DNA from 2 places in the Nonomuraea sp. NPDC050478 genome. Region 1 is predicted to be linked to the other one. Evidence: riboswitches for the same ligand, from Rfam matches in the RefSeq annotation. Region 1 holds a riboswitch; the other holds the start of a gene.
What was found. Region 1 has a riboswitch for guanidine ahead of ACIBF7_RS33615 (multidrug efflux SMR transporter). Riboswitches for the same ligand answer to the same signal wherever they lie in the genome.
Positions count from the first base shown of each region.

Region 1 (14,080 bases):
GGGAACGGGTGGCGGGCCTGCCGCAGCATGAAGATCATCCGCGCGTCGCGGACGTCGGCAGGCCCGTAGAGGCGGTAGCCGGTGGCCGGGTCGCGGCGAGGCGCCAGCAGCCCCGCCGACTCCCACACGCGCAGGGCCGAGGTCCGCACCCCCAGCCGGGCGGCGACCTCGCCGATGCGCAGGCTGCCCCGGAAGGCGCCTTCCTCGTGGCCCGCCGTCTCCAACGCCCGCCCTGCCGACTCCAGGGCCGCGCGCCGGCCGTGCAGCTCGGCGTGGCCGGCGTCGACGAGTTCGAGGGCGCGCGGCACGTCGCCCGCGTGCACGGCCCGCATGATCTGGCGGGCGGCGTCCCAGCCGTGGCCGGCGGCCAGCGCCCGGTAGGTGAGCAGCGCCTGCCGGTGGCGGGCGTCGAAGCGGCGGTAACCGGCGGGCGTGCGCGGGGTGGGCGGCAGGACGCCGTCGTCGGCGTAGTTGCGGATCTGCTGGGTCGACAGGCCCGCGACGCGCGCCAGATCGATGGGCCGCACGGGCGCCCGCCTTCCACAAACAGGGGTTACGTCGCACTTTAAGGTTACCGACGCCTCCTCCAGGCCACGACCGTGAAACCTTACACTTGCAACTTCAATGACAGACTTGATGGCATGACTATCGCCGACGATCTACGAAAGTCTGATTACCGCGCCGCCGACGGCCACGACCACATCCAGGTGCGCGGCGCCCGGGAGAACAACCTGGCCGGGATCTCCCTCGACATCCCGAAGCGGCGGCTCAGCGTGTTCACCGGGGTGTCCGGCTCCGGCAAGTCGTCGCTGGTCTTCGACACCATCGCCGCCGAGTCGCGGCGGCTGATCAACGAGACGTACACCGCGTTCATCCAGGGGTTCATGCCGCCGCTGAACCGGCCGGACGTGGACGCGCTGCACAACCTGAGCGCGGCGATCATCGTCGACCAGGAGCGGATGGGCGCCAACGCCCGCTCCACGGTCGGCACCGCGACCGACACGTACACGATGCTGCGGATCGTCTTCAGCCGGATCGGCACCCCGCACGTGGGCCCGGCCTACGCCTTCAGCTTCAATACCCCGCAGGGCATGTGCCCCGAGTGCGTGGGCCTGGGCCAGATCACCGACATCGACGTGGACGAGCTGGTGGACCGGGAGCTGTCGCTGAACGAGGGCGCGATCAAGGCGCCCGGGTTCCCGGTCGACTCGTGGTACTGGCAGGTGATGGCGAACTCGGGCTTCTACGACCCGGCGGTCAAGCTGAAGGACTTCACCCCCCAGCAGTGGGAGGACTTCCTGCACAAGCCGACCACCAAGGTGAAGGTCGGCTCCAGCAACCTCACCTACGAAGGGCTCGTGGTCCGGGTGCGCAAGCAGTACCTGGGCAAGGACCGCGAGTCGCTGAAGGGGCAGGCCCGCGCGTTCGCCGACCGGGCGGTCAAGCTGATGCGCTGCCAGGCCTGCGACGGCACCCGGATCAACGAGGCGGCCCGCTCGGCGCGGATCGGCGGGCGCAACATCGCCGAGTGCTCGGCCATGCAGATCAACGACCTGGCCGGCTTCCTGCGCGGCATCGGCGACCCCGCGGTGGGCCCGGTGCTGGACAACCTGCGGGCCACGCTCGACTCGCTGGTGGAGATCGGGCTGGGCTATCTGAGCCTGGACCGGGAGTCGGGCACGCTGTCCGGCGGCGAGGCGCAGCGGGTCAAGATGGTCCGCCACCTCAACTCCAGCCTGAGCGACGCCACCTACGTCTTCGACGAGCCGACCGCCGGGCTGCACCCGCACGACATCCAGCGGATGAACGAGCTGCTGATCAAACTGCGCGACAAGGGCAACACCGTGCTGGTGGTGGAGCACAAGCCGGAGATGATCGCCATCGCCGACTTCGTGGCCGACCTGGGGCCGGGCGCCGGCGCGCAGGGCGGCACGCTCTGCTACGCCGGCGACCTGGAGGGGCTGCGCGCCTCCGGCACCCTCACCGGCCGCTACCTGGACCACCGGGTGACGCTGCGGGAGAAGGTGCGCGAGCCGGCCGGGTGGCTGCCGATCCGCGGCGCGACCCTGCACAACCTGCAAGGTGTGGACGCCGACCTCCCGCTGGGGGTGCTGACCGTGGTCACCGGGGTGGCCGGGTCGGGCAAGAGCTCGCTCATCCACGGCTACGTCGCCGGCCGCGAGGGCGTGGTGGTGGCCGACCAGTCGCCGATCCGCGGGTCGCGGCGGAGCAATCCGGCCACGTACACGGGGCTGCTCGACCCGATCCGGGCGGCGTTCGCCAAGGCCAACGGGGTCAAGCCGGCGCTGTTCTCGCCCAACTCCGAGGGGGCCTGCCAGGCGTGCAAGGGCATCGGCCTGATCTACACCGACCTGGCGATGATGGCCGGGGTGGCGACGGTGTGCGAGGAGTGCGAGGGCAGGCGGTTCACGCCGCAGGTGCTGGCCTACCGGTTGCGCGGCAAGAACATCAGCGAGGTGCTGGAGATGCCGGTGGCCGAGGCGGCCGGGTTCTTCACCAGCGGCCCGGCCAAGGTCATCCTGGACCGGCTGGAGGCGGTCGGGCTGGGCTATCTGGGCCTGGGCCAGCCGCTGACGACGCTGTCGGGCGGTGAGCGGCAGCGCCTGAAGCTGGCGGTGCACATGGCCAGGAACGGCTCCACCTACGTGCTGGACGAGCCGACGACGGGCCTGCACCTGGCGGACGTCGACCATCTGCTGGGCCTGCTGGACCGGCTGGTGGACGACGGCAACACGGTGATCGTGATCGAGCACCACCAGGCGGTGATGGCGCACGCCGACTGGATCGTCGACCTGGGGCCGGGCGCCGGTCACGACGGCGGCCGGGTGGTCTTCGCGGGCACGCCCGCCGACCTGGTGGACTCGGGCGACACGCTGACGGCCCGCCACCTGCGCGCCTACGTGGGCCGGTAGCGCGTCACGTTCTCCCTCCGCGGCGTGTCATGGTGGTGACCGCATCAGTGCCACATGTGACAGCAAAGGACTCGAGAATGCCTCGTACGCCGGCGGAACGGTTGAAGGACACCCTGTCCCGGCTGGAGAAGGACGTGGACGCGTGGGTGGCCACGGCGGGGGAGGGGCCGTGCATGGTGCCGCTGTCGTTCCTGTGGGACGGTGAGACGCTGCTGATCTCCACGGCGGCGAGGACTCCGACGGCGCGCAACCTGGTGGCCGACGGCCGGGTGCGCGTCGGCGTGGGGCTGACGCGTGACGTGGTGCTCATCGAGGGGACGGCCGAGGCGGTCCGGCCGCAGGAGCTGCCGGAGGCGACGGGTGACGCGTTCGCCGCCAAGACCGGCTTCGACCCGCGCGCGCTCTCGTCCCCGTACCTGTATTTCCGGATCCGCCCGGTCTGGGTGCAGGCGTGGCGGGAGGAGGACGAGCTGGCGGGCCGCGACCTCATGCGTGACGGCGAGTGGCTGGACGCCTAGCCGGCGTCACCGCACGCGGAGCCGCGCCAGGTGGTAGTCGAGCGACGCGGTGACCTCTTCGGGGGTGTAGTGGCCGACCAGGGTGGCGTTCCGTACAGGACTCTCGTCTCCTTGGCGGCGTCCAGCGTGAACGACCAGCCGTTCTGGGCCGCCGGGCTGACGGCGCCGGGCGCGATCCCGTGGCGCCGCCTGACGCCCGCACGGCTGGCCGCCGGGCTCACCGACCCGGCCTGCCGGCGGCGGGCCCGGGCCCTGGCGGTCCGGGTCGCGGCGGAGGATGGCGCGGCGCCCGTCGTCGAGGGGGTGAACCGGCGCGGATGTTCGAGCCGGTGAGCGCGGGGCAGGACCTCTGAGGTGACCTGTCACGTGTACGCGGCCGCGCAGGTGTTCGTGCCGGCGCCGCCGGAGCGGGTGTTCGCGCTCGTGACGGACTGGCCGCGGCACCGGGAGTGGATGGTGCTGACGTCGGCGTGGGGGGCCGGCGACCGGGTGGAGGCGTTCACCGGGGTCGGCCGGCTGGGCTTCCTGGACGTGACGACGATCACCCGGTGGGAGCCGCCCCACGTGGTGGAGATGCGGCATGTGGGGCGGCTGGTGCGCGGCGACGGGGTGATCCGGGTGCGGGCGTGCGCGGGCGGCAGCCGGGTGATCTGGGCCGAGCGGCTGCGGCCGCCGCTGGGGCCGGTGGGGTGGCTGCTGTGGCCGCTGGCCCGGCCGGTGGTGAACGCGCTGGCCCGGTTGTCGCTGCGCCGGCTGGCCCGGCTGCTCACCTGACGACCCCGGCCCTGACGGCTCACCACCGGCCGGTGTTCAGGTGGCGGGCTCGCCGAACCAGCGGGACAGGTGGTCGTCCAGGTCCTGCTGGTCGTTGCCGATCCAGGCGACGTGGCCGTCGGGGCGTAGCAGGACGCACGGGACGTCCACGCCCGCGGAGGCGTCCGCGAGGTGATCGACCCGGTCCGCCCAGCCGCCGGCGGTCAGGCGTCCGGTGCGGTCCAGCAGCAGGCCGCGGCCGTGGTGCAGCAGAGCGTAGAGGCGGCCGTTCTTCACCTCGACGTCGGGCAGGCGGCGGCCGAGCAGGCCGGGCCCTTCGCCGAAGTCGTAGCGGACGCCGATCGCGGTGATCTTCTCGGTCAGATGGCGGTTCACCTCGTCGAAGTCCATCAGTTCGGTGAGCAGCCTGCGCACGGCCCGCGGGCCCGGTTCGGGGGACAGCAGTTCCGTCTGGGCGCGGGTGTTGTCCAGCACGTCCGCGGCGACCGGGTGACGTTCGGCCTGGTAGGTGTCCAGCAGTGTCGCCGGGGCCCAGCCGCGGATCTGTGCGGCCAGTTTCCAGCCGAGGTTGAACGCGTCCTGGACGCCCAGGTTGAGGCCCTGCCCGCCGATGGGCGGATGGATGTGCGCGGCGTCGCCGGCCAGGAGCACCCGCCCGACGCGGTAACGTTCGGCCAGCCGGGTGGCGTCCCCGAAGCGGGACATCCAGCGCGGGGAGTGCACGCCGAAGTCGGTTCCGGCGATGGCGCGCAACTGCTGCCGGAAATCCTCCAGGGTGGGCGGTTCCGCGCGGTCGCCGGCTCCCGCGGCGGGCACCACGACGCTGTAGACGGTTTCGCCGAAGGGCCGGAGCCAGAACGGCCGGTGGGTCTGGCCGACTTCGGCCACCTTGGCGGCGATCTCCTCCCGCGGCACGCCCACTTCCATCTCGCCCATCAGCGTCTCGGTCCGCGAGGGCTCGCCGGGGAAGCCGACGCCGAGCAGTTTGCGCACCGTGCTGCGCGCGCCGTCACAGCCGACGAGGTAGCGCGAACGCAGCCGCTCCCCGCCGGCCAGCTCGACGGTCACGCCCTCGTCGTCCTGCTCGAATCCGGCCACCGCGCGACCGCGCCGGACCTGCGCGCCCCGTGCGGCCGCGTGCTCCTCGAGCAGACGCTCGATGACCGGCTGAGGGATGCCCAGCAGATAGGCGTAGGCGGAATCCAGGCCCTGGGGCGGGGGTTTGGGGATGGCGGCGAAGAAACCGCCGGCCGGACGCTGCCGCCCGTGCGGGAGGACGCGGTCCAGCAGTCCGCGCATCGCCATCAGTTCGAGACTGCGCATGTGCAGACCGACGACGCGGACGAACGACGCGGGCTCGGTCCTCTTGTCCAGGACGAGTACCCGTACGTCGTGCAGCCGCAGCTCGGCGGCCAGCATCGCACCGGTCGGCCCGCACCCGGCGATGATCACATCGTGGGTGAGGGGCGCGCGCCCGGCGCCTTCGCCGGTGACCTGCTGAGAGTGCATAGGTGTCGCCTTTCGGGAGTGCCTTGTCAGCGAGGCGCTCCCGGCGGCCCCTACCTCGGTCGCCCGGCCGTGACGGGAAGGGGGAGCACCCACATCGCTACAGCGTTCATGGGTCTCACCTCCTCGGGCGGCGTCACGGTCAGCCGCAAACTACAAGCCCGGGCACCCTCCCGTCCAACCCTTTCCCCGATGGGCCGGAACTGTCGGCCGCGGTCCCTAGAGTCACTGTCCGCGGGCCCATCCCCGCGGGAAGCGGAGAGACCATGGCCATGACGCTGCGATCGTTCAGGGACACCGTGGACACCTATCACGGCGGTTTCCAGCTCGACGACCTGTACGGCGTCGTGGCAGGCCCGTCGCTGTCCGACGGCGTCCTGGAGACCGCGGGCGGCTGGATGCGCGTCGAGAGCGGCGTCCGCCACGGCAGAGCGGACGTCCGCCTGGAAATCTGGGACTCCGACCCGCCGCCCGCCCCCGCCCCGTGGACGGCGGCGGGGGAGAGCGCCTACCTGAGCGCCGGCGGCATCGTGACCATGGGCGACGACGAGGGCGAGCGTTCCCTCGGCGCGCTCGTGCTGGGCCCGCCCTGCTTCCTGTACGGTGTGCGCGCTCATCGCGTGCCCCCGGCCAGGGGCAGCGACGGCGACTTCTGGGAGGACCCCCGGCAGGCCCACGTGCTGTTACGGTTCTGGCCGCTGCGCGACGTCTTCGACCCGGCACTGCACGCGCGCCCCGCGGGGCTGCGCGAGGACGCGGCGGCGCTGCCCTCCGGTTACGTCCCGTCGATGGACTGGCCCGTCCTGCGCGAGCGTACGGCCCCGCCGCCCGGGGACGGATCCGGGCCCGATGTGACCGGCGACCCCTACCCGTGGCGGACCCTCGCGCGGCACCGGTGCCGCACCCGGATCCGCCACGACCTCGACCCCGCGGGCGCGCCGGTCTCCACCGTCCGCAGGCAGGATCTGGCCGTCTCCCGGCCGCCGGATCCCGGGACGTCCCACCGTGTCACCGTTGCGGGCCGGGCGATCGTCACCGTCCTGGCCGCGGACGGCGATCTGCTCACCGTCCGCGACGCGACCCGCGCCGAGTCCGCCCGCGTCGTGGCCGCGGAGCGGGCCTGGCCGGCATGAGGGGCGGCGACCGGCGGGTCAGGCGGCCCTGCTGTGGCGGTGGACGAAGCCGGTGATGAGGGCGGCGACCTCGGCGGGCCGTTCGGCGACCATGCCGTGCCCGGCGTCGATCTCGCGGACCTCGATGGCGGGCCGTTCGGCGGCCAGGGCGGCGAGGTCGCGGCGCAGCCCGGCCCGGTAGGCGTCCATGAGCGGGACCAGGGGCGGCGGGACGGGCGGGTTGCGGGTGGCGTTGACGATGAGGAACGGGCCGGTGAGGCGGCGGAAGACGGGCAGGGCGTCGGCGAACTCGGGCAGTTCGCGCAGCGCGGAGGTGACGGCGGGGCCGGGCCGCAGCAGGAAGCCGCCGTCGTGGGGGCGCAGGTTGCGCCGCACCGACTCCTCCCAGTCGTCGGGGTCGGCGTTCTGGGCGGCGGCGAAGGCGCGCTGCCCGTCGAGGAAGGCCTCGGCCTGCGCGGCGGTCATCGGCGCGGCCGCCGCCTCGGCCTGCCGGCTGAACATCTCGTGCAGCGTGGCCAGGCCGGCCGTCACCTGCCCGGCGTCCAGGCCGGCGTAGTTGGCGGGGTGGGTCTCGGCGGCGCGGTGGCCGTCGAGGCTGACGGCGGCGGGGCAGGCGGGGTGGCGGGCGGCCCACAGGCCGGCGAGCATGCCGCCCAGGCTGTGGCCCGCCACGGCGGGCTCGCCGAGGCCGAGCGCGGCCACGACGTGTTCCAGGTCGTCCAGGACGGCCTTCCACGTCCACGGGCCGTCGCCGGAGCGGCCGTGGCCGCGCAGGTCGACCGCCACCGCGCGCACCCCGCTCAGATGGGGGGCCACCTGCCGCCAGTTGAGCAGGTTGCCGCCGGCTCCGTGGAGCAGCAGCAGCGGCGGGCCGTCGCCGCCGTGGTCGCAGACGGCGATCGGGATGTCGCCGTCAAGGATGGTCTCCATGCGCCCCTCCGGGGTCGAGTCGTTCGCGGACCGAGCGCGTGGCGACACCCCCGTCCGGGTGCTGCTGGAGCTTCCCGCGCCGCACCAGGTCGTGGACGCCCTGGCGGGTGATGCCGAGCATCGCCCCGGCGACCGCGTACGGGACGCGGTCGGCGGAGGGATGGCCGACGCGCCGGGCGATCGCCCGGCCCAGAGGGGTGCGCCACCACTCGAGCGGCGGGTCGAAGGCGGCGTCGCCGGGGTAGAGGACCGCGATCAGCCGCGCGCCGGTGTGGACGGCGCGCGGCCGGTCGGGCCCGAGCAGGTCGGCCGCCCAGGTGGCGGCGTCGTGCCGCGCCTTCGCGCGCAGCTCTTCCAGGGCCCCCGACGCGCCGTCGCCGAGCAGGATCTCCAGCGGGTCGAGCAGTCTGCTGCCGACCAGCCGGAGGATGTCCTGTTCGAGCGCGCCTTGCTCGTCGTGGGTCACGCCGCCTCCCGCCACTACTTGACGTACCATAGCAAGTACTTTACGCCTGACGTCAAGTAATGGGGGTGTGCCAGTCCCCGACACCACCCGGCACCGGCGCCCCCGGATCGTACGGCTCACGCGTGAACACGAACGTGTTCAGATCCAGATGATCCGGCCCCACCCGCAACGTCTCGCCCGCGTAGTAACCGTCCAGCCCCAGCCACGTGCCGTCGTCCTGCGGCACGAACCGCGACGCCCGCCCGCCACCGGACACCGGCCCCAGCGCCAGCCCCCGATCGGGCAGCAGCCGCAGCGTGTACGGCGCCGGACCCCAGTGCCACAACCCGGTCAGCGCCAGCAGATCCGGGTCGGCGGCACCCGGCACCCACTCCCGCGGCATCCGCGGCTCATGCTCCTCCAGGATGTCGAGCAGATCGAACAGCAACGTCCGCCCCACCCCCGACGTGGCGTTGGCCAGGAACAGCACCCCCGTCGCGGCGGCCGGATCGGCCCACACCGTCGCCAGGAACCCCGGCATCGACCCGGTGTGCCCGGCCAACCGGCGCCCGGCATGCCGCGTCAGCTGCAGCCCCAGCCCGTAACCGCCGGTCCAGGCGTCACCGTCGTCGACCGTCGCCGGCTCCCGCATCTCCGCCAGCGTGCCCTCCGCCAGCACCCCGCCGGTGTCACCGGCCACGAACGCCGCCCACCGCGCCAGATCACCGGCCGTCGACCACAGCTGCCCCGCCGGCCCCATCGCCCCATGATCATGCTCCGGCTCGGCCAGCAGCACGTCGGCGTACGGATGGACGGCGTAACCGACGGCGTGCGGCGGCCGCGGCCGCGGCGTCGTGTCACCCATGCCGAGCGGCTCCAGCACCTCCTCCCGCACCGCCTCCAGCCACGGCACCCCCCGCAACCGGGCGACCAGCTCGCCGAGCAGCCCGTAACCGAGATTGGAGTAGTGGTAGCGCCGCCCCGGCCGATGCTTGACATGCGCCGGCCCGAGCCTGCCCAGCAGCTCACCCGCCTCCACGCCCGGCGTGCGCTCCCACCAGTCGGTCGGCGGCTCGGCCGTCAGCCCGCCCGTGTGCGACAGCAGCTGCGCGACCGTGGCCTCCCCGGCCCGCACCCCCGGCAGATGCTTGCCGACCGGATCGGCCAGATCGAGCAGGCCCTCGTCACGCATCCGCATGACGACGACCGCCACCATGCTCTTGGTGATCGACCCCAGCCGGTACTGCGTGCCCGGCGTCGGCTCGCCTCCCGGCGGACCGGCCGTCCGGCCGCGACCGCCCTGCCAGGCCACCTGCCCCTCACGCACCACCGCCGCCATGATCGAGGGGATCCGCGACTCGCTCTGTTCGACGGCCAGGCGGCGCATCAGCGCGCGGGCCGTCACCTGTCCCACCTGAGTCATGAACAGCAAGCCTAGGGGGTCAGCGCGGCTCGGCGGCGTCGAAGGCGTCCAGGATCAGCGCGCTGGCGTCCAGCCCCCGCGCCGTGGCGCCCAGCCGCGGCACCTCGATGGGCCCCGGCCAGGTGTGACCGCCGCCGCCGACCGTGTACAACCGGACGTCCGCCCCCGCCGCGCACCCGTCCCACGCACGCAGCTCGACCGACCGTACGGGAGAGCTCACCCGCGGCTCCGGGCAGCCGAGCGCCGCCGCCCACCCCTCGGCGCTCCGGCGCACCGGCGGCAGCTTCACCATGTCGGCCAGCTTGCGCAGGTCACCGGTGGCGTCCCGCAGCGGATGCCCGCCCCCGTACGGGACGGTCCGGTCGGCGGTGCCGTGGAAGGACACCAGCGTCACCGGCGGCGGCTCCGGGCACGGCCGCACCAGGCTCAGCCCGGCCACCGCCGCCACCCCGGCCAGCCGCCCATCCATCGAGCACGCCAGCGCCGCCGCCATCCCGCCCCCGTACGACAGCCCGGCCGCGAACTGGCGCCGCCGGTCCACGCACAACTCCTGCTCCAGCCGGTCCAGCAGCGCCCCCAGGAACCCGGTGTCGTCGGGCCCGAACCCGTTCGGCAGCGTCCAGGCGAGCCTGCCCTTGGCCACCTGCGGGGTGGCCACGACGTAGCCGCGCTCGGCGCCCACCCGCGGCAGCCGGCTGTAGGCGGCCTGCTCACGCGCGTTGGAACCCAGCCCGTGCAGGTTCAGCAGCACCGGGTGCGGGCCGTCCCCCTCGGGCAGCGCCAGCAGGAACACCCGCTCCAGCCCGCCGAACTCGATCGTGTGCCGCCCCTCCGCGAGCCGCGGCCCGCCCGCGCAACCGTCCGGCGGGGGAGCGACGGTGGGGACGGCGGTGGGCACGGCCGACGGCCGCTCCGGCGACTGGCCGGAACAGCCGGCGGCCGTCACCACCACCAGCATCGCCGTCAGCAGCGCCACGCCGACGCCCCGCCCTCCGCCCATGGCACCTCCCGCCCTCCCCAGGCAGTCCGCGGGAGATCCCGTCAGGACACCAGCCTCAGCCCCACCACACCCGCGACGATCAGCATCAGGCACACCAGCCGGGCGGCCGTGACCGCCTCACCGAGGAACACCATCCCGTACACCGCGGTGCAGACCGCGCCGATCCCCACCCACACCGCGTAACCCGTGCCAACCGGGATCGTCCGCAACGCGTACCCCAGCCCCGCCATGCTGACCGCCAGCGCCGCCACGAACAGCAGCGTGGGACGCAACCGCGACAACCCCTGCGACGAAGCCAGAGCCGCCGCCCACACCGCTTCCAGCACCCCGGACACGACCAGCACGATCCACGCCACGACACGCACCTCCGCAGGAGAACAGACCACGGTCCACGTCGTCTTGTCATGCCGGGTACGACGCGCTCGTCCGGGGCGTGACCCGCAGCGGGCAGCCACCCGCCACGCTACCAGCCACCCCCCGCCACGCCGGGGGAGGTGTCGCGGCGGTGAAGATCTGTCCTAGTCTCCTCCGTGTGGGCAGGCCTGAAGGAAGCCGGGACGGCGGCTCCAAAGACGTCGGCACCAACCTGAACGCCGTGCTCGAACGCATCACCTACGCCGACGAGGACAGCGGCTACACCATCGCGCGCGTCGCCACCGGCCGCTCCGCCACCGAACTGCTCACCGTCGTCGGCCCCCTGCTCGGCGCCCAGGTGGGGGAGTCGCTCCGGCTGACCGGCCGCTGGACCTCCCACCCCCGCTACGGCCGCCAGTTCGAGGTCTGGTCCTACACCACCGTCCTGCCCGCCACCGTCCAGGGCATCCGCCGCTACCTCGGCTCCGGCCTCATCAAAGGCATCGGCCCCAAAATGGCCGAACGGATCGTCGACCACTTCGGCACCGCCACCCTCGACGTCATCGAGAAGGAACCCGCCCGCCTGACCGAAGTGCCCGGCCTCGGCCCCAAACGCACCCGCATGATCGCCGACGCCTGGGAAGAACAGAAGATCATCAAAGAGGTGATGGTGTTCCTCCAGGGCGTCGGCGTGTCCACCTCCATCGCCGTGCGCATCTTCAAGCAGTACGGCGAACGCAGCGTCGAAGTCGTGCGCACCGAACCGTACCGGCTGGCCGACGACGTGTGGGGGATCGGCTTCAAGACTGCCGACACCATCGCCCAGGCCGTCGGCATCCCGCACGACAGCCCCGAACGCGTCAAGGCCGGACTGCGCTACACCCTGTCCCAGGCCGCCGACGACGGCCACTGCTACCTGCCCGCCCCCAACCTGACCGCCGACGCCGTCAAGATCCTCGACGTGCCCGCCCCGCTCACCGCCACCTGCCTGGAAGAGCTGGCCGCCGCCGAAGGCGTCGTCCGCGAGCAGGTGCCCGCCGGCGACAACGACGTCCCCGCCGTCTACCTGCCGCCCTTCCACCGGGCCGAGCAGTCGCTGGCCGGCTCCCTGCTCACCCTCCTGCACCACGGCCACGACCGGCTCAAGGCGTTCGCCGACGTCGACTGGGCCAAGGCCGAGACCTGGCTGCGCGAACGCACCGGCGCCGACCTCGCCGGCGAGCAGCGCCAGGCCGTCCGCCTGGCCCTCACCCACAAGGTCGCCGTGCTGACCGGCGGCCCCGGCTGCGGCAAGAGCTTCACCGTCCGCTCCATCGTCACCCTGGCCCGCGCCAAACGCGCCAAGGTCATCCTCGCCGCCCCCACCGGCCGCGCCGCCAAACGCCTGTCCGAGCTCACCGGCCACGAGGCCACCACCGTCCACCGGCTGCTGCAGCTGCGCCCCGGCGGCGACGCCGCCTACGACCGCGACAACCCCCTGGACGCCGACCTCGTCGTCGTCGACGAAGCCTCCATGCTGGACGTGCTGCTCGCCAACCGCCTCGTCAAGGCCGTCGCCCCCGGCGCCCACCTGCTGTTCGTCGGCGACGTCGACCAGCTGCCGTCCGTCGGCGCCGGCGAGGTCCTCAAAGACCTGCTCGCCGCCGCCGACATCCCCCGCGTACGGCTCACCCAGGTGTTCCGGCAGGCCGCCGAGTCCGGCGTCGTCGTCAACGCCCACCGCGTCAACTCCGGCCTGCAGCCCCAGCTCGCCGGCCTCGACGACTTCTTCCTCTTCCCCTGCGAGGAACCCGACGACATCGCCGCCCTGACCGTCGACGTGGCCGCCCGCCGCATCCCGCGCCGCTTCGGCCTCGACCCCCGCCGCGACATCCAGGTCCTGGCCCCGATGCACCGCGGCGCGGCCGGCGCCGGCGCACTCAACGCCGCCCTGCAGGAAGCCCTCACCCCCGCCCGCGACGGCGCCCCCGAACGCCGCCACGGCGGCCGCGTCTTCCGCGTCGGCGACAAGGTCACCCAGCTGCGCAACAACTACGACAAGGGCGCCGCCGGCGTGTTCAACGGCACCGTCGGCGTCGTCGCCGACATCAGCCCCGACGACCACGCTCTCACCGTCCTGACCGACGAGGACGAACGCGTCGACTACGCCTTCGACGAACTCGACGAGCTCGCCCACGCCTACGCCGTGTCCATCCACCGCTCCCAGGGCAGCGAATACCCCGCCGTGGTCATCCCGCTGGCCACCAGCGCCTGGATGATGCTGCAGCGCAACCTCCTCTACACCGCCATCACCCGCGCCAAGAAGCTCGTCGTCATCGTCGGCTCCCGCCGCGCCCTGGCCCAGGCCGTCCGCACCCGCGGCGCCGGCCGCCGCCACACCGGCCTCACCCACCGCCTCACCCGCCGCGACTGACCCCGTACGGCCCGGCCGCGAGTTTTTCCCTCCACCCGGCGGCGCGCTGACCAGCGACTCACCGCCAGAAGTGATCGAAATGTGACTGAACTCTCCGAAACCAACGCTCGTCTTACATGCAGGAGCATTAAGGTCTTTTAGTGCAGTGCATGTAAGTGGGGAGAGGTTCACTTGACCATCACAACACCCTGGAGGAAGACCGCCACAGGGGTCGCCCTGCTCGCCGCCGCGACCCTGACCGCCTCCTGCTCCGCCGCCGGCGGCACCACCCCGGCAGCCTCCGAGGCCACCACCTCCGCCACCCCCGAACCCCCCACCATCACCATCACCCCCGCCCAGGGCAGCACCAAGGTCAACCCCGGCAAACGCATCGTCGTCACCGCCGAAGGCGGCACCCTCGACGACGTCACCGTCCAAACCGGCGGCCAGCAGCTCGAAGGCACCTTCAACACCGACCGCACCAAATGGGTCTCCAAAACCGCGCTCAAGCCGGCCACCGACTACAACGTCGCCGCCACCGCCGGCGCGGCCACCGCCGCCAGCGCCTTCACCACCCGCAAACCCGACCGCGTCCTGCAAATCACCGACGTCACCCCCAACATCAAGGGCGAAACCGTCGGCATCGGCATGCCGATCATGGTCAGGTTCAAC
Region 1 covers NZ_JBITHT010000007.1:141,874-155,953, forward strand. The annotation lists gene ACIBF7_RS33560 (MerR family transcriptional regulator) at 1-527, opposite strand, end outside; gene ACIBF7_RS33565 (ATP-binding cassette domain-containing protein) at 642-2,933, shown strand; gene ACIBF7_RS33570 (pyridoxamine 5'-phosphate oxidase family protein) at 3,011-3,451, shown strand; gene ACIBF7_RS33575 (hypothetical protein) at 3,563-3,784, shown strand; gene ACIBF7_RS33580 (SRPBCC family protein) at 3,806-4,225, shown strand; gene rox (rifampin monooxygenase) at 4,262-5,734, opposite strand; gene ACIBF7_RS33590 (hypothetical protein) at 5,998-6,864, shown strand; gene ACIBF7_RS33595 (alpha/beta fold hydrolase) at 6,883-7,794, opposite strand; gene ACIBF7_RS33600 (hypothetical protein) at 7,778-8,260, opposite strand; gene ACIBF7_RS33605 (serine hydrolase domain-containing protein) at 8,313-9,662, opposite strand; gene ACIBF7_RS33610 (alpha/beta hydrolase family esterase) at 9,682-10,662, opposite strand; gene ACIBF7_RS33615 (multidrug efflux SMR transporter) at 10,704-11,018, opposite strand; guanidine-III (ykkC-III) riboswitch at 11,051-11,116, opposite strand; gene ACIBF7_RS33620 (ATP-dependent RecD-like DNA helicase) at 11,195-13,429, shown strand; gene ACIBF7_RS33625 (Ig-like domain-containing protein) at 13,601-14,080, shown strand, end outside.

Region 2 (14,080 bases), on a different contig from region 1:
CAGCATCGGCGCGGTGCCCGTCGCCCTGCCCCAGGCCTGGGGCATCGTCGCCGACCGTGTCATCCCGGGCGTGGTCCCGCAGACCTGGGCCCCGGTGCAGGAGCAGATCGTGTGGGAGTTCCGGCTGCCGCGCGCGCTGCTGGCCCTGCTCGTCGGGGCCGGGCTGTCGGTGGTCGGGGCGGTGCTGCAGGCGCTGGTGCGCAACCCGCTGGCCGACCCGTTCCTGCTCGGGGTCTCCTCCGGCGCCTCGTTCGGGGCGGTGCTCGTGCTGATCCTGGGCGCCTCCGCGCTGGGCGGGCTGTCGCTGTCGGCCGCCGCCTTCGCCGGCTCGCTGCTCGCGCTCGTGCTGGTGTACCTGATGGCTCAGCGGTCCGGACGGCTCACGCCGTCGCGGCTGGTGCTGTCCGGGGTGGCGCTGGCGTACCTGTTCCAGGCCGCCTACAGCTTCGTCCTGCAACTGGCGCAGAGCGGGCGGGCCGCTCAGCAGGTGCTGTTCTGGCTGATGGGCAGCCTCGGCGGCGCCCGCTGGCACGTGCTGCCCCTGCCGGCGGTCGTCCTGGCCGCCGGGGTGGCGTACCTGCTGCTGCAGCACCGGCCGCTGAACGCGCTGGCCGCCGGGGAGGAGACGGCCGTCTCGCTCGGCGTGAACGTGAACCGGTTCCGGCTGAGCCTGTTCGTGCTGACCTCGCTGCTGGTCGGGGTGATGGTGGCCACCAGCGGCGCGATCGCGTTCGTCGGCCTGATCGTGCCGCACGCCGCCCGGCTGCTCGTCGGCGCCGACCACCGCCGGGTGCTGCCCGTGACCGCCCTGCTCGGAGCCGTGTTCCTGCAGCTCGTGGACATCGCCGCGCGCACCGTCAACGCCCCTCAGGAACTGGCGCTCAGCATCGTCACCGCGCTGTTCGGCGTGCCGTTCTTCCTGTGGCTGCTGCGCCGCCGCTCGGTGGACCGGGCGGTGAGCGTCCAGTGAGGCTCGACCTGCGCGGCGTGTCCGTCGCGCTCGACGGCACCCCGATCGTGCGCGAGGCCGACCTGCTGGTGGACGACGGCGAGTTCGTCGGCCTCGTCGGGCCGAACGGCTGCGGCAAGTCCACCCTGCTCCGCTCGATCTACCGGGCGCTGCGCCCCTCGGCCGGGCTCATCGCCGTCGACGGCGACGACGTGCACCGGCTGCCCGCCCGCGAGGCCGCCCGGCGCACCGCCGTCGTCGCCCAGGAGACCCCGCCCGACCTGGACTTCACCGTGGCCGAGATCGTCGCCATGGGCCGCACCCCGTACAAGTCCGACCCCCGCGCCGACGAGGAGCTGTGCGCGCGGGCGCTGGACCGCGTCGGCCTGACCGGCGCCGCCGGCCGGATCTTCGCCACCCTGTCCGGCGGCGAGAAACAGCGCGTCCTGCTCGCCCGCGCCCTGGCCCAGCAGACCCGCCTGCTCCTGCTGGACGAGCCCACCTCCCACCTCGACATCCGCCACCAGCTCGAACTGCTGCACCTGGTGCGCGAGCTCGGCGTCGCCACCCTGGCCGTGCTGCACGACCTCAACCAGGCCGCCGCCTTCTGCGACCGCCTGTACGTGATGAACGCCGGTCGCATCGTCGCCGGCGGCCCGCCCGAGCAGGTCCTCACCCCCGAGCTGATCTCCGAGGTGTACGGGGTGCGCGCCGTGCGGCGGACCCAGCTCGTCTTCGAGCGGCTCAAGGACGAGAGGTGAGCCTCAGGCCGGGGCTCCGGACGAGTCCGCCACCGGCAGCGCGACCACCGCGGCGAACCCGTGCCCGGACCCGTCCGGGCGCGGCAGGCCGTCCTCCAGCCGCAGCTCGCCACCGGCCGCGCCGACCAGGTCGGCGCAGATCGCCAGGCCCAGGCCGGTCCCGGACACGTTCTGGTGACGCGGCGACCGCCAGAACCGCCGCAGCGCCTGGGCCCGCTCGGACGCCTCGATCCCCTGCCCGTCGTCGCGCACCGCGATCGTGACCACGCCCCCGCCCGCGGGGACGGCCCGGGCGGTGACCTCCACCACCCGGGCGTCCGACAGCCGCAACGCGTTGCTGATGAGCTCGTCCAGGATGCTGCCCAGCCCGCCCGTCGGCTCCAGCAGCCGCAGCCCCGGCGGCACGTCGACCGCGAGCGTCTGCCCGGCCGTCGCCGTCAGCGCCCGCCACCGCTCCACCCGGGTCGCCAGCACCGCGTCGAGGTCCACCGGGGACGCCGTCCGGATGCTCTCCATCCGCGCGCTGGCCTGCAGCGAGTTCAGCAGCCGCTGCATGGCCTTCAGCTCGTCCACGGCGACGTCGTACACCTGCCGCCCGTCACCGGCGGCGCGCAGGTGCGGTTCGAGGCTCTCCACGGCGAGCCGGAGGCTGGTCAGCGGGTTGCGCAGCTGGTGGGAGGCGTCGGAGACGAACGCCCGCTGCCGCTGCACGGCGTTCTCGACCGCGTCCATCATGGTGTTGAACGACTCCGCCAGCCGCCGCAGCTCGGCGGGCCCGGCCTCGGCGTCGGCCCGGATGGTGAGGTCGCCCTGCGAGATCCGCGAGCTCGCCGCGTCCAGCTCCCGCACGGGCCGCAGCACCCACGCCGACACCGGCCAGGCGACCGCCATCAGCGCGACCAACGGCAGCAGCCCGATCCCGGCGAGCTGGGCCCAGCGCAGCATGATGCGCCCGCGCGTCTTCGACAGGTCGGAGATCGTCACGATGGCGCCGACCACCTCGCTGTCGCGGCCCACCGGCTCCGCGACCACGAGCGCCGACCCGGCCCACGGCGCCCAGTCACCGGACGGTTCGGGCCGCGCCCCGGCCAGCGCGGCGGTGACGATCGGGCCCATGCCCGGCTCGCTGCGCGCCGCCTCCCGGTAGGCGTCCGTGGGCCCGAGCAGCACGGTGCCGGAGGTGTCGATCACCGCGACCGGGATGCCGTAGAGCTCGTGGTAGCGGGCCAGCTCAAGCTGGAGCGCCTCGGTCCGCCCGGTCGACAGCGCGGTCTCGGCCAGCGACGCGAACCGGCCGACGTCGTTCAGCCGGTCGACGTACGTCTCCTGCACCTCCCGCTCGGCCACCGTGACGCTGAGGGGAACCCCGAGCGCGGCGACGAGCATCACCGCGAGGGGCACCAGGACGACGAGCAGCCGGCGGTGCACGGCGCGTCAGCCGGTCGGCTCCGGCCGGTCGGCCAGGAGCCTGTAGCCGACCCCGTGGATGGTGCGGATGACCACGGCCGGGCCGATCTTCTGCCGCAGCGCGGCGATGTGGGTGTCGAGGGTGCGGCTCGACGACTCCCAGGTCGCGCCCCAGATCTGGTCGAGGATGACGTCGCGGCTGACGACGTTGGGCGCCCGCCGGGCCAGCAGCAGGAGCAGCTCGAACTCCTTGCGGGTGAGCGTCACGGGCGTGTCGTCGACGGTGACCTCGCGGGTGCCGACGCCGATGCGCATCGGGCCGAGGAGGAGCGGCTCGTCGGGGGCGCTCAGGGCGCGGGCCACCCGGGTGCGCCGCAGCACGGCGTCGATCCGGGCCAGCAGCTCGGGGATGCCGAACGGCTTGACGATGTAGTCGTCGGCGCCTGCGCGCAGGCCGCGGACCCGCTCGTGCTCCTCGGAGCGCGCCGTGACGGCGATGACGGCGGTCTCGGGGCGGTCGCGCAGCTTGCGGATCACGTCGAGCCCGTCGCCGTCGGGCAGGCCCAGGTCGACCAGGACGACGTCGGACGGGGCCGCGCGCACGGCCTCCGCGGCGGTGGCGAGGCGGTGGACCTCGAAGCCCGCCTGGGCCAGGACGGTCACCAGACCCCGGGCCACGCGGTCGTCATCCTCGATGATGGTGATCCGCATACCGGATTGTACGGCCCGGTCCGACTCCGTTGTTAACCAGTTCTTGGGATTTTCCTGACATCTGGCGCATTCCTTGGGATTCCTCTGACACTATCCGCGCCCGTACCAGCCCAGACTGAGGCCGCGCACTCACCCAAGAACGCGAATGCGCCGAAGAGGAGGCCGCGACATGAGAACGACCAGCAGGTACCGGGCCGCCGCGCGGATGATCGCCGTCATCGGCGTCGTCTCGCTGGCCGCCGCCTGTGCGGGCAACGGGGGCGACGGGGGCACCACCGGCGGCGGCGACACCGCGGGCTACCCGGAGCAGAACATCACCTTCGTCGTGCCGTTCAGCGCGGGCGGCCCGACCGACACGGTCACCCGCATGATCGCCGAGCCGATGGCGGCCAAGCTCAGCGCCAAGATCGTCGTACAGAACGTCGAGGGCGCGGGCGGCACGGTCGGGGCCGGCGAGGTCGCGCGGGCCGAACCCGACGGCTACACCGTGCTCATGCACCACATCGGCATGTCGACGGCGCCCGCCCTCTACCAGAACCTCGGCTACCAGCCGCTGGAGAGCTTCGAGACGGTCGGGCTCGTCACCGAGGTGCCGATGACGGTCGTCGCCCGAAAGGACTTCGCGCCCGCGACGCTCCAGGACCTCGTGACCCACGTGAAGGCGAACGCCGACAAGGTCACGCTGGCCAACGCCGGCATCGGCGCCGCGTCCCACCTGTGCGGGCTGCTGTTCCAGACCGCCGCGGGCGTCAAGCTGCAGGAGGTCCCGTACGAGGGCACCGGCCCCGCGCTGACCGACCTCGTCGGCGGCCAGGTCGACTTCATGTGCGACCAGACGACCAACACCAGCGGCCAGATCTCCGCGGGCGAGGTCAAGGCGTACGCGGTCACCACGCCGGAGCGGGTCAAGAGCCTGCCCGACCTGCCGACCACCGCCGAGGCGGGGCTGCCCGGCCTGGAGGTCAGCGTGTGGCACGGCCTCTACGTACCGAAGGGCACCCCGCAGGACGTCGTCCAGAAGCTGTCCGAGGCGCTGAAGACGGCGCTGGCCGACCAGAAGGTCGTCGACCAGATGGCCAAGCTCGGCACCGCGCCGGTCCCGGCCGAGAGCGCCACCCCCGAGGCGCACCGGACCAAGCTCCAGGAGCAGCTCGGCACCTGGGCGAAGGTCATCGCCGACGCCGGGATCAAGGCTTCCTGACGTGGAGCACCGCCGATCATTCCCCGACGTCCTCGCCGGGGGGATCTTCGTCCTGATCGGTGGCGCGTTCGTGGTGGGGTCGCTCGGCTACGAGCTGGGCACCCCGCTGCGGATGGGCCCCGGCGCCTTCCCGCTGCTCGTCGGCGCGCTCGTGGCCGCCCTGGGCCTGGCGATCGTGGTCAAGGGGCTGGTCGCCGGCGAGATGATCGCCTTCGGCACGATCCCCTGGCGCGCGGTCGCCGTCATCACGCTCGCGCTGATGTTCTTCGGATTCACCGTACGGGGCCTCGGGTTCGTGCCGACGTCGGCCGTCACCGCCCTGCTCACCACGCTGGCCAGCAAGCACGTACGGCCGCTCACCGCCGTGGTCGTCGCGGCCGGGCTCACCGTGGCCAGCACGCTCATCTTCGTCGTCGGCCTCCAGCTGCGGATCCCGCTCTGGGGCCCGTGGCTCGGATTCTGACGCGGCATCCGGATTGAGGCATGGACCTACTCGAAAACCTCGCGCTCGGCCTCTCGACCGCTCTCCTGCTCCAGAACGTCCTCTGGTGCTTCGTGGGAGTGCTGCTCGGGACGATGGTCGGTGTGCTGCCCGGCATCGGGCCGACGGCGACGGTGGCGATGCTGCTGCCGATCACCTTCAGCTTCGAGCCGGTGACGGCGCTGATCATGCTGGCCGGCATCTACTACGGCGCGCAGTACGGCGGCTCGACCACCGCCATCCTGATCAACCTGCCCGGTGAGTCGTCCGCGGCCGTCACCGCGCTGGACGGGCACGAGATGGCCCGCCAGGGCAGGGCCGGCGCCGCCCTGGCCACCGCGGCGATCGGGTCCTTCATCGCGGGCACGGTCGCGACGGTCGTGCTGGCCGTCGCGGCCCCGCCGCTGGCCCGCGTCGCGTTGCAGTTCGGCCCCGCCGAGTACTTCGCGCTGGTGCTGTTCGGCCTGATCGTGTCGATCGCGCTGGCGCGCGGCACCGCGCTCAAGGCCCTCGCGATGATCTTCCTGGGCGTCCTGCTCGGCACGGTCGGCCAGGACATCTACACCGGCACCCCCCGGTTCACCTTCGACCAGCGCGAGCTGTACGGCGGGATCGACTTCGTGTCGGTCGCCGTCGGCATGTTCGGCGTGGCCGAGATCCTGCGCAACCTGGAGAACGAGCAGACGCGCACGGCGATCGTCGACAAGGTGCGGAACCTCTGGCCGACCCGCGAGGACCGGCGCCGCATCGTCGCCCCCATCCTGCGCGGCACCGGTCTCGGCGCGGCGCTCGGGGTCCTGCCCGGCGGCGGCCACGTGCTGGCCTCGTTCACCTCGTACGCCGTCGAGAAGCGGATCTCGAAGCGGCCGCAGGAGTTCGGGCACGGCGCGATCGAGGGCGTCGCCGGCCCCGAGTCGGCGAACAACGCCGCGGCGCAGACGTCGTTCATCCCGCTGCTCACCCTGGGCCTGCCGGCCCACCCGGTGATGGCGCTGATGATCGGCGCGTTCATCGTGCACGGCATCACCCCCGGCCCGAACGTCATCACCGACGAGCCCGCGCTGTTCTGGGGCCTGATCGCGTCGATGTGGATCGGCAACGTGCTGCTCGTCCTGCTGAACCTGCCGCTGATCGGCATGTGGGTGCGCATGCTGCGCATCCCGTACCAGGTGCTGTTCCCGATGATCATCCTGTTCGCCTCGATCGGCACGTACTCCCTGGGGTTCAACGCCTACGACGTCTACGCGATCGTGCTCTTCGGGCTCCTGGGCTACATCCTGATCAAGTGCGGCTGCGAGCCGGCCCCGCTGCTGCTCGGCTTCGTCCTCGGCCCCCTGCTGGAGGAGAACCTGCGGCGGGCGCTGATCATCTCCCGCGGCGACGCGTCGGTCTTCCTGACCCGGCCGATCTCCGCGGCGCTCCTGGCCCTGTCGGTGGCGGCGCTCGCCCTCTCCGTCCTCCCGGCGATCCGCAAGCGCCGCGAGCAGGTGTTCACCGAGGACGAGTGAGCCCGGCCATCGTGAGGGCGGCGAGCACGGTGACGAGCGGGATGGCCGGCAGCGCGGCGGGGACCAGCGTGACCACCAGGGTCCCCGCCGCCGCCCCGACCACGACCGCCGTCAGGATGGCGATGTCACGCACCATGGCCCCCGCCAGGCCGCCGGAGGTGAGCAGGGCGGCGATGACGCCGGTCAGCGTCCCCGTCAGGTACGTCGTCGACACCACCCGGCGGCCGCCCAGGGCGCGCATCGCCGCGCTCTGCAACCCCATGGCCATCGCCGTCAGAACCAGCAGGACGTGCAGCGCCACGGCGGACGGGCGGCCACCGGTCACCTCCCAGCCCACCGCGAACGCCACCAGCGCGAGCAGCTCCGCACCGAGCACGGCGATCATCCCGCCGCGGCCCGCGACGCCGGTGCCGGCGGCGACCCCCAGCACGTACCCGATGACCGCGGTGACGGTGGTGAGCAGGTGCGCGAGGTCGGCGGTGCCGATCGCGTAGCCGGACACCACCAGGTTGCCGGTCATGACACTGCTGAACACCCCGCCGAGCCGGATGAAACTGGCCGCGTCGACCGCTCCGGTGCCGATGGTGAGGACCACGGCCATGGCGGTGAGCGGAAGGTCCAGCCGCTCGCGCCCCATCAGCGGCGCGTCACGAGCCCACGACCGTCCCGCATCGCACCCTCCCCACACCCGACGTCACACTCCGTACCTATTCCACCACGAAGCGCCACCACATGCCTGACACGCGCGGCCGATGGAATGCGGGCGCGGTCGCCGCCGTTGTCGGAAGTGCGAGCCCGACCATGGGTCCGCCCGGACGAGACGCGCCGTACCCGGCCTGCAAAGACGACGCTCCTTTCATGGAAGGAGCCGTCATGGCTTGGATCATGCTGGTCGCCGCGGGTCTCTTCGAGATCGCCATGGCCTACGCGCTCAAGCAGAGCAACGGGTTCTCGCACTTGCTGCCGAGCATCGGTTTCGTCGTCTTCGCCGTGCTCAGCTTCGGTCTGCTCGCGCTCGCGCTCAAGACCCTCGACGTCGGTACGGCCTATGCCGTCTGGACAGGCATCGGCGCGGTCGGGACCGCCGCGCTGGGCATGATCCTGCTGGGAGAGAGCGTGTCCCTCCTGAAGCTCGCCTCGATCACCCTCATCATCGCCGGCGTCGTCGGCCTCAACCTGGCGAGCGGGGGCCACTGACGGGCCCGGATCCGAGGACGCCTTCCCGCCTCGGTGGTACACCTGGTACGTGTCCGATGTACGGCTGCGCAGGACCTTCCGCTACATCCACGAACCGCTGCCGGCGGACGAGGACGCCTTTCCGATGCTCGGCAACCAGTCGTTCGTGGACGAGCTCAGGCAGCGGTTACGCAGATCCAGGGGCGGGACGTTCCTCCTCACCGGGTTCCGCGGGGTGGGCAAGAGCACCGTGGTGGCCAGGGCGCTGCACGCGATCGAGAAGGACGGCGAGCAGGGAGAGATCGTCGTCCCGATCACCGTCAACGTGGCGCGGCCGATCTCGCCGGAGCGGCTGCTGTTCGCCGTGGTCCGCCGCACCTACGAGGAGCTGGCCGATCGCCGCATCCTGAGCCGGTTGACCCCCGCCGTGCAGCAGGCGCTCATGCTCGCGCACATCCGCACCTCGTACGGGCTCAAGCAGACCTCGTCCGACGCCACCGAGAACGCCGCCAACCTGACGCTCGGCATGGGCGAGGCGGCCAAGAAGACGACCGGGCCGCTGGGGTTCATCGCCCCCGGGCTCGGGGTGTCGCGCAAGCGGACCCGGTCGATGGCCACCGAGGCGTCGTTCCTGACCTACTCCGACACCGACGTCGAACATGATCTGAACCGGGTCGTCTCCCTGATCGGCGTCCCGGCCTCGCGCGGATGGTGGCGCAGGCGCCCGCGCGTCCACCTGGTGATCGTGCTGGACGAGGCCGACAAGCTCACCGGGACGCCGGAGGGGCTGCGGGCCTTCGAGCTGATGCTCAACACGCTGAAGAACGCGCTGACCATGCGGGGCGTGCACTTCCTCATCGTGGCCGGGCCCGACCTGCACGATCACGCCATCCGCGACGTCAGCCGCGGGAACAGCGTGTACGAGAGCGTGTTCGCCTGGCGCATCTACGTGCCGTGCATGTGGGAGGCGCCCGAGCGGCTGCTCACCGCCCTGCTGGACGACACGCCGGACGAGGAGGAGCTGCGCCGGCTGACGTGCTATTTCCGGTTCAAGGCGCGTGGCGTGCCCCGGCGGCTGCTGCAGGAGTTCAGCGAGCTGGTCAGCTGGGACGGCGACCAGCCGTACCTGCGGGTGGAGGGCGCGGACCGGGAGCGCGTGGACTTCTACGCGGGCATGGAGGACATCCTTCACGAGTATCACCAGGCCAGCGGGCGGGAGCGGCTGCTCGCCGTGCCCATCGACAAAGATCGCTGGCGGATGGCCGGCTACTACGTGCTCGACTGGGTGCTCAGGACCGACGGCGAGGCGTTCTCGATCGAGGACATCCTGCGCGCCGGCGAGCTCGACCCGATGCTGCACGTGGCGCACACGGAGCTGGAACAGCTGCTGGACCACCTGGTCCAGCGGCAGGTCATCCAGATCGTCCGGCAGGCGGGGGCCGGGTCGACCCTGATCGGCAACACGCCGGCCGCCCAGCTCACCAGCTACACGCTGACCGACGAACTCCGGCGGCGGCTGCTCGGCCTGGCCCTGCACAGCGAGTCCGAGCGGGCCTCGCTGGACGTGTCGCTGCTGGTGCCCTCACCTCCCGAGGCGGCGGGCAGGTCCGTCCAGGGCGTGATCCGGGTGATCGGCGGCCGGTACGACCTCGTCGAGGTGATCGGGCAGGGCGGGATGAGCTCGGTGTACAAGGCGTGGTCGCGTACGGACCAGAAGTACGTGGCGGTCAAGCTGATCAGGACCGACGTCGTCGGCGACGAGCTGCGCTGGCGCTTCGAGCGGGAGATCGGGCTGGCCCGGCGGCTCGACCATCCCGGGATCGTGCGCACGCTGGACGTCGTGGCGGACGATCAGGTGCTCGCCCTGGTGATGGAGCTGATAACGGGTCCCACGCTGCAGCAGAAGGTGGACGAGGAAGGGCCGCTACCGCCGGCGGAGGTGGCCGGGCTCGGGGCGCGGCTGGCGGAGGCGCTGTCCTACATGCACGGGCTAGGAGCCTTCCGGCTGGATCTCAAGCCGTCCAACATCATCCTCATCGACGGCGTCGATCCGGTGATCATCGACATCGGCATCGCGAAGACGACCCACGACGTCGAGACGACCTCGCCCGACATCCTGGTGGGCACCCCGTCGTACATGTCACCCGAAGGGGCGCACGGGGCGAAGCAGGACATCCGATCGGACATCTACTCGCTCGGCCTGGTGCTGGGCTTCGCCGCCACCGGCCGATCCCCCGCGGGCAGCGAGAGCGTGCCGAAGGTGCTCTACCGCATCATCCAGGGGCACCTGAACTTCGACGGCATCGAGCCACCCCTGCTCGACGTGGTCGTGCGCGCCACCCGGCGCGCACCGGACGAGCGCTTCCAGCACCCGGACGAACTGCGGGCCGCGCTGCCCGGGCAGGAGGCCTCGCGGAACCACCAGGGCGCCAGACCGCCGCTGGGGGGCACGGTGTTCCTGATCGAGGGCGTCTCCTGCCCGAAAGGCCACTTCACCGACGGCAACCGGCTGTCCTGCATGGTCTGCGGCGCGCAACTGGGCCCTCATCTGACGCGCTACCAGGCGGCCCGCCCCAAGCTGGGCGATCTCGTGTTCGACGACGGCCGCGAGCTCCCTCTCGACGGTTCCTATCTCATCGGCGCCGCCCCGCCATCACACCTGGGCACCCGTACGGTGAGCCTCGCCGACGCCGGTGACAACCATCTGTCCATCCGGCTGGACGGCTGGACGGTCTGCGTCCACAACCTGGACACGACGAGCGGGACGGAGATCTCCTACGCCGAGGGCGACGAGTTCCACGGACTCCCGCCCGGAGCCGTCGTGGACCTGCATCCGGGGATGACACTCCGCCTGGCCGGCCGGGCGACGATCACCTATCGCGGCCGCGACTCCTGACCGCCGTCACCGGCGGACCTGGTAAGCCAGGTGGAGCACCCGGTCGCCCTGGATCACCACGTGCGGGTCCTCCAGCAGGTGCTGAGCGTCGACCGAGCCGAAGTAGCGCTTGCCCGAGCCGAAGACCACCGGCACGACGTCCATCGCCACCTCGTCCACCAGCCCGAGGGCCAGCGCCTGCCCGCCGACGTCGCCCGCCGCCACGGCGACCGTGCGCTCCCCCGCGAGTGCCCTCGCCTTGGCGACCGCCCGCGCCACGTCGTCGACGAAGTGGTACGACGCCTCCGGGTGCCAGCCCTCGGGCTTGGGCCGGTGCGACACCACGACGACGTGCTCGCCGGCCGGCGGGCGTCCCTCCCAGCCGTTCGTGATGTCGAACAGGTGACGGCCGATCACCATCGCCCCGATGCCGGCCCAGATCGGCCTGACGTACGCGGCCGAGGCCCGCGAGACCTTCATCGCGCCGCCTTCGACGAGCGGGACGTCGCCGTTGCCGTACCACTCGAACAGCGGGCCTACCTCATCGGCGGCGTCGGCGATGAAACCGTCCACCGACACGACGTTGTGCATGACCACGGTGCTCATGAGATCTCCCTGGGTGTCTGACGAGTTCGTCCTTTCACCCATGCGTCGAACGTATACCGCCGGAACAGACACGACCCGGAAAGAATCTCGACCGCGACCGTACGCTACGCCCTGTCGTGCGCGAGAGGGCGTGCGGAACCGAGCGCCGAGGACAGCGCCCAGCGGCCGGGCCCGAGTGCGGCGACGAGCAGGAAGCCCCAGCAGAAGAGCGCGGCCTTCTCGCCGCCGTTCTCGATCGGGAACAGCGCCTGCGGCTGGTGGACGACGAAGTAGGCGTAGGCCATGGTGCCCGAGCAGACGACGGCGGCGGCACGGGTGGCCAGCCCGAGGAGGACGAGGACGCCGCCGATCAACTGGATGACGGCCGCCCACCAGTCCGGCCACTGCCCGACGCCTGGCACCTGGCCGTGGGGCCCGCCCAGCACGTCGAAGAGCGTCGCCACACCGTGACAGGCGAACAGCAGGCCTATCACGATCCGGTACAGGGCCAGGAACAGCCCTTGGTCCTTGACCAGCGATTCCACAGAGGTGTCCTTTCGACGAAGGGTTGCTGGTGCCGTTCTCCGGGACGCTTTTGGGAGCGCTCCCAAAGGGTCTCTGCACGGAACCCGTCCGTCAACGCCGCGCCTCCCGCGGGAGATCGCGCCGTCGGCTGCCACGCGCCCCACAAGGCGGAACACCACAACCGCGACCTCGTAGAAGATGAAAATTTCAACTACACGACTCCCCCTCACCGACCATGAAAGTTTCATGATCCACAGTGACGACCTCACGAGATGGTAGAAGTAGGGCGGAAGCGGGGGTCCTGACGGTGAGGGCGATCGTTGATCCGGGTTCTGCTCGCGGAGGACATGCACATGGTCCGCGGCGCTCTGATCGCGCTGCTCGGGGTCGAACCCGCCATCGAGGTGGTGGCCAAAGTCTCACCGGTGTTGGCTCTCTCGGATCCGCATGGCTGATCGGCTACTCGGACGGAACCCGTACCGGCTATCTCAACGGCATCACGATCAGCGTTTCCGACACCGACGGCGACGGCCGGTACGACACCGGCATCTCGTCGTACTTCGACGGCGAGACGATCCCGGTCTACAAGCACGCCGCGAGCTCCTGGACCGGCAGCATCACGTAGGGCCGCACCGATCCTCGACACCCGCATGGGCAGGGCGCCGCTCACTGCCCTGCCCATGACGCCCGGCGCGCCTGTACGGTCGATTCACACGAGATCGCCGGCCGTGGAGGCTTCCTACCTCGTCTGTTCGGGCAGCGGCGGCGAGCATGACCTCGGGCGGATCATCGACCTCCTCTCCAGGCCCGCGCCGGCCCGGCGCTGGTGGAGGCGGAGGGCCAGGCAGCCGCTCAACCCGCTCCTCCGGCAGAGGCGGAATGAGCATGGTCTACTGCGCTCGCGACATCGGGCCTGGCGCAAGGCCTTCACCCGATCCAGCGCAGGGCGTGGGGCTATCCGGCTTCGGTGATCGGCAGGGTGACCACGTCGTGCGCGTCGGACTTCAGGTCGGAGCTGCGGGGAACCGAACCTCTTATGCGCAGGAAATACTCTTTGGCCTGGCGCAGGCTCTGCTGAAGTCCTCGGGCGACCTGGCCGCGCTGCTCGTAGTAGGTGTCGCTACCGTAACGCTCCTCGACGAAGTCGTAGAAGTCCTGGGCCTTGTTCCCGACGAATACACACGCGTCTTCCATCTTGTTTCCGAGCTCAGCGCTCACGTGCTTGCTCGCCTCGGCGACAGAGGCGTCCAGCGTCCGCAACTCGGCGGTGAAGGCGACGCGGTTCTGCTCCAGCCATTTGAGGTTCCGGCTCTGACGGTGAAGCGTCTCAAGTGTGCTGATGGCCTGGTCAAGGGCGTGAGCGCCCTGGGAGGCGGCCATTTCTCACGGTCGTGCCTCAGACAGCAGGTCGAGCAACCACCTTCGGAAAAGCTCGGCGGATGCGCATGCCCTGCGCACCTGGTCCGCGGTGGCGTACATGGCAGCCTCCGACAAGATCTCCTCCAGGCGGCCCACCAGCTCTTCAACCCTCGTCGGTTCCTTCGGGTACGGTGGACGTTCTTCGCGCAGCGCCATTCGGAGGAACTCGGTGTCGGCCGCGAGATCACCGCTCGTTCGAGCTGTGAATCTGGTGGCGCGCAGCGCCTCGACAAGATCTCGCCAGGCTGCCGCTGGATTCTCTGCCAGCTGTCGCCGTCGCACGCCGGTCAGCTCTTCCAGAGCGGAGACCAGACTCTGCGCCTGGTCCTTGAGCAGCCCACGGACCAGGAGCTCGATGGAGTCCGTAGCGATGCGCACGTCGGCCGTGTCGATGAGGCCGAGCCTGCGGTCCAGAGAGAGGTGCAACTGCCTGATGTCGCCGTGGGCGATGCGTGTGACGCCGGAGGCCCGGAACTTGGTGT
Region 2 covers NZ_JBITHT010000010.1:155,712-169,791, reverse strand. The annotation lists gene ACIBF7_RS39925 (FecCD family ABC transporter permease) at 1-970, shown strand, start outside; gene ACIBF7_RS39920 (ABC transporter ATP-binding protein) at 967-1,710, shown strand; gene ACIBF7_RS39915 (ATP-binding protein) at 1,714-3,138, opposite strand; gene ACIBF7_RS39910 (response regulator transcription factor) at 3,145-3,828, opposite strand; gene ACIBF7_RS39905 (tripartite tricarboxylate transporter substrate-binding protein) at 3,998-5,029, shown strand; gene ACIBF7_RS39900 (tripartite tricarboxylate transporter TctB family protein) at 5,031-5,492, shown strand; gene ACIBF7_RS39895 (tripartite tricarboxylate transporter permease) at 5,513-7,018, shown strand; gene ACIBF7_RS39890 (DUF1275 family protein) at 7,002-7,655, opposite strand; guanidine-III (ykkC-III) riboswitch at 7,807-7,872, shown strand; gene ACIBF7_RS39885 (multidrug efflux SMR transporter) at 7,892-8,215, shown strand; gene ACIBF7_RS39880 (protein kinase) at 8,265-11,090, shown strand; gene ACIBF7_RS39875 (dihydrofolate reductase family protein) at 11,097-11,675, opposite strand; gene ACIBF7_RS39870 (DoxX family protein) at 11,780-12,199, opposite strand; partial or broken gene ACIBF7_RS39865 (DNA-binding response regulator) at 12,500-12,601, shown strand; gene ACIBF7_RS39860 (hypothetical protein) at 13,134-13,559, opposite strand; gene ACIBF7_RS39855 (hypothetical protein) at 13,563-14,080, opposite strand, start outside.
Region 2: linked by a shared signal. The riboswitch ahead of ACIBF7_RS39885 (multidrug efflux SMR transporter) and the one ahead of ACIBF7_RS33615 (multidrug efflux SMR transporter) in region 1 are both predicted to bind guanidine.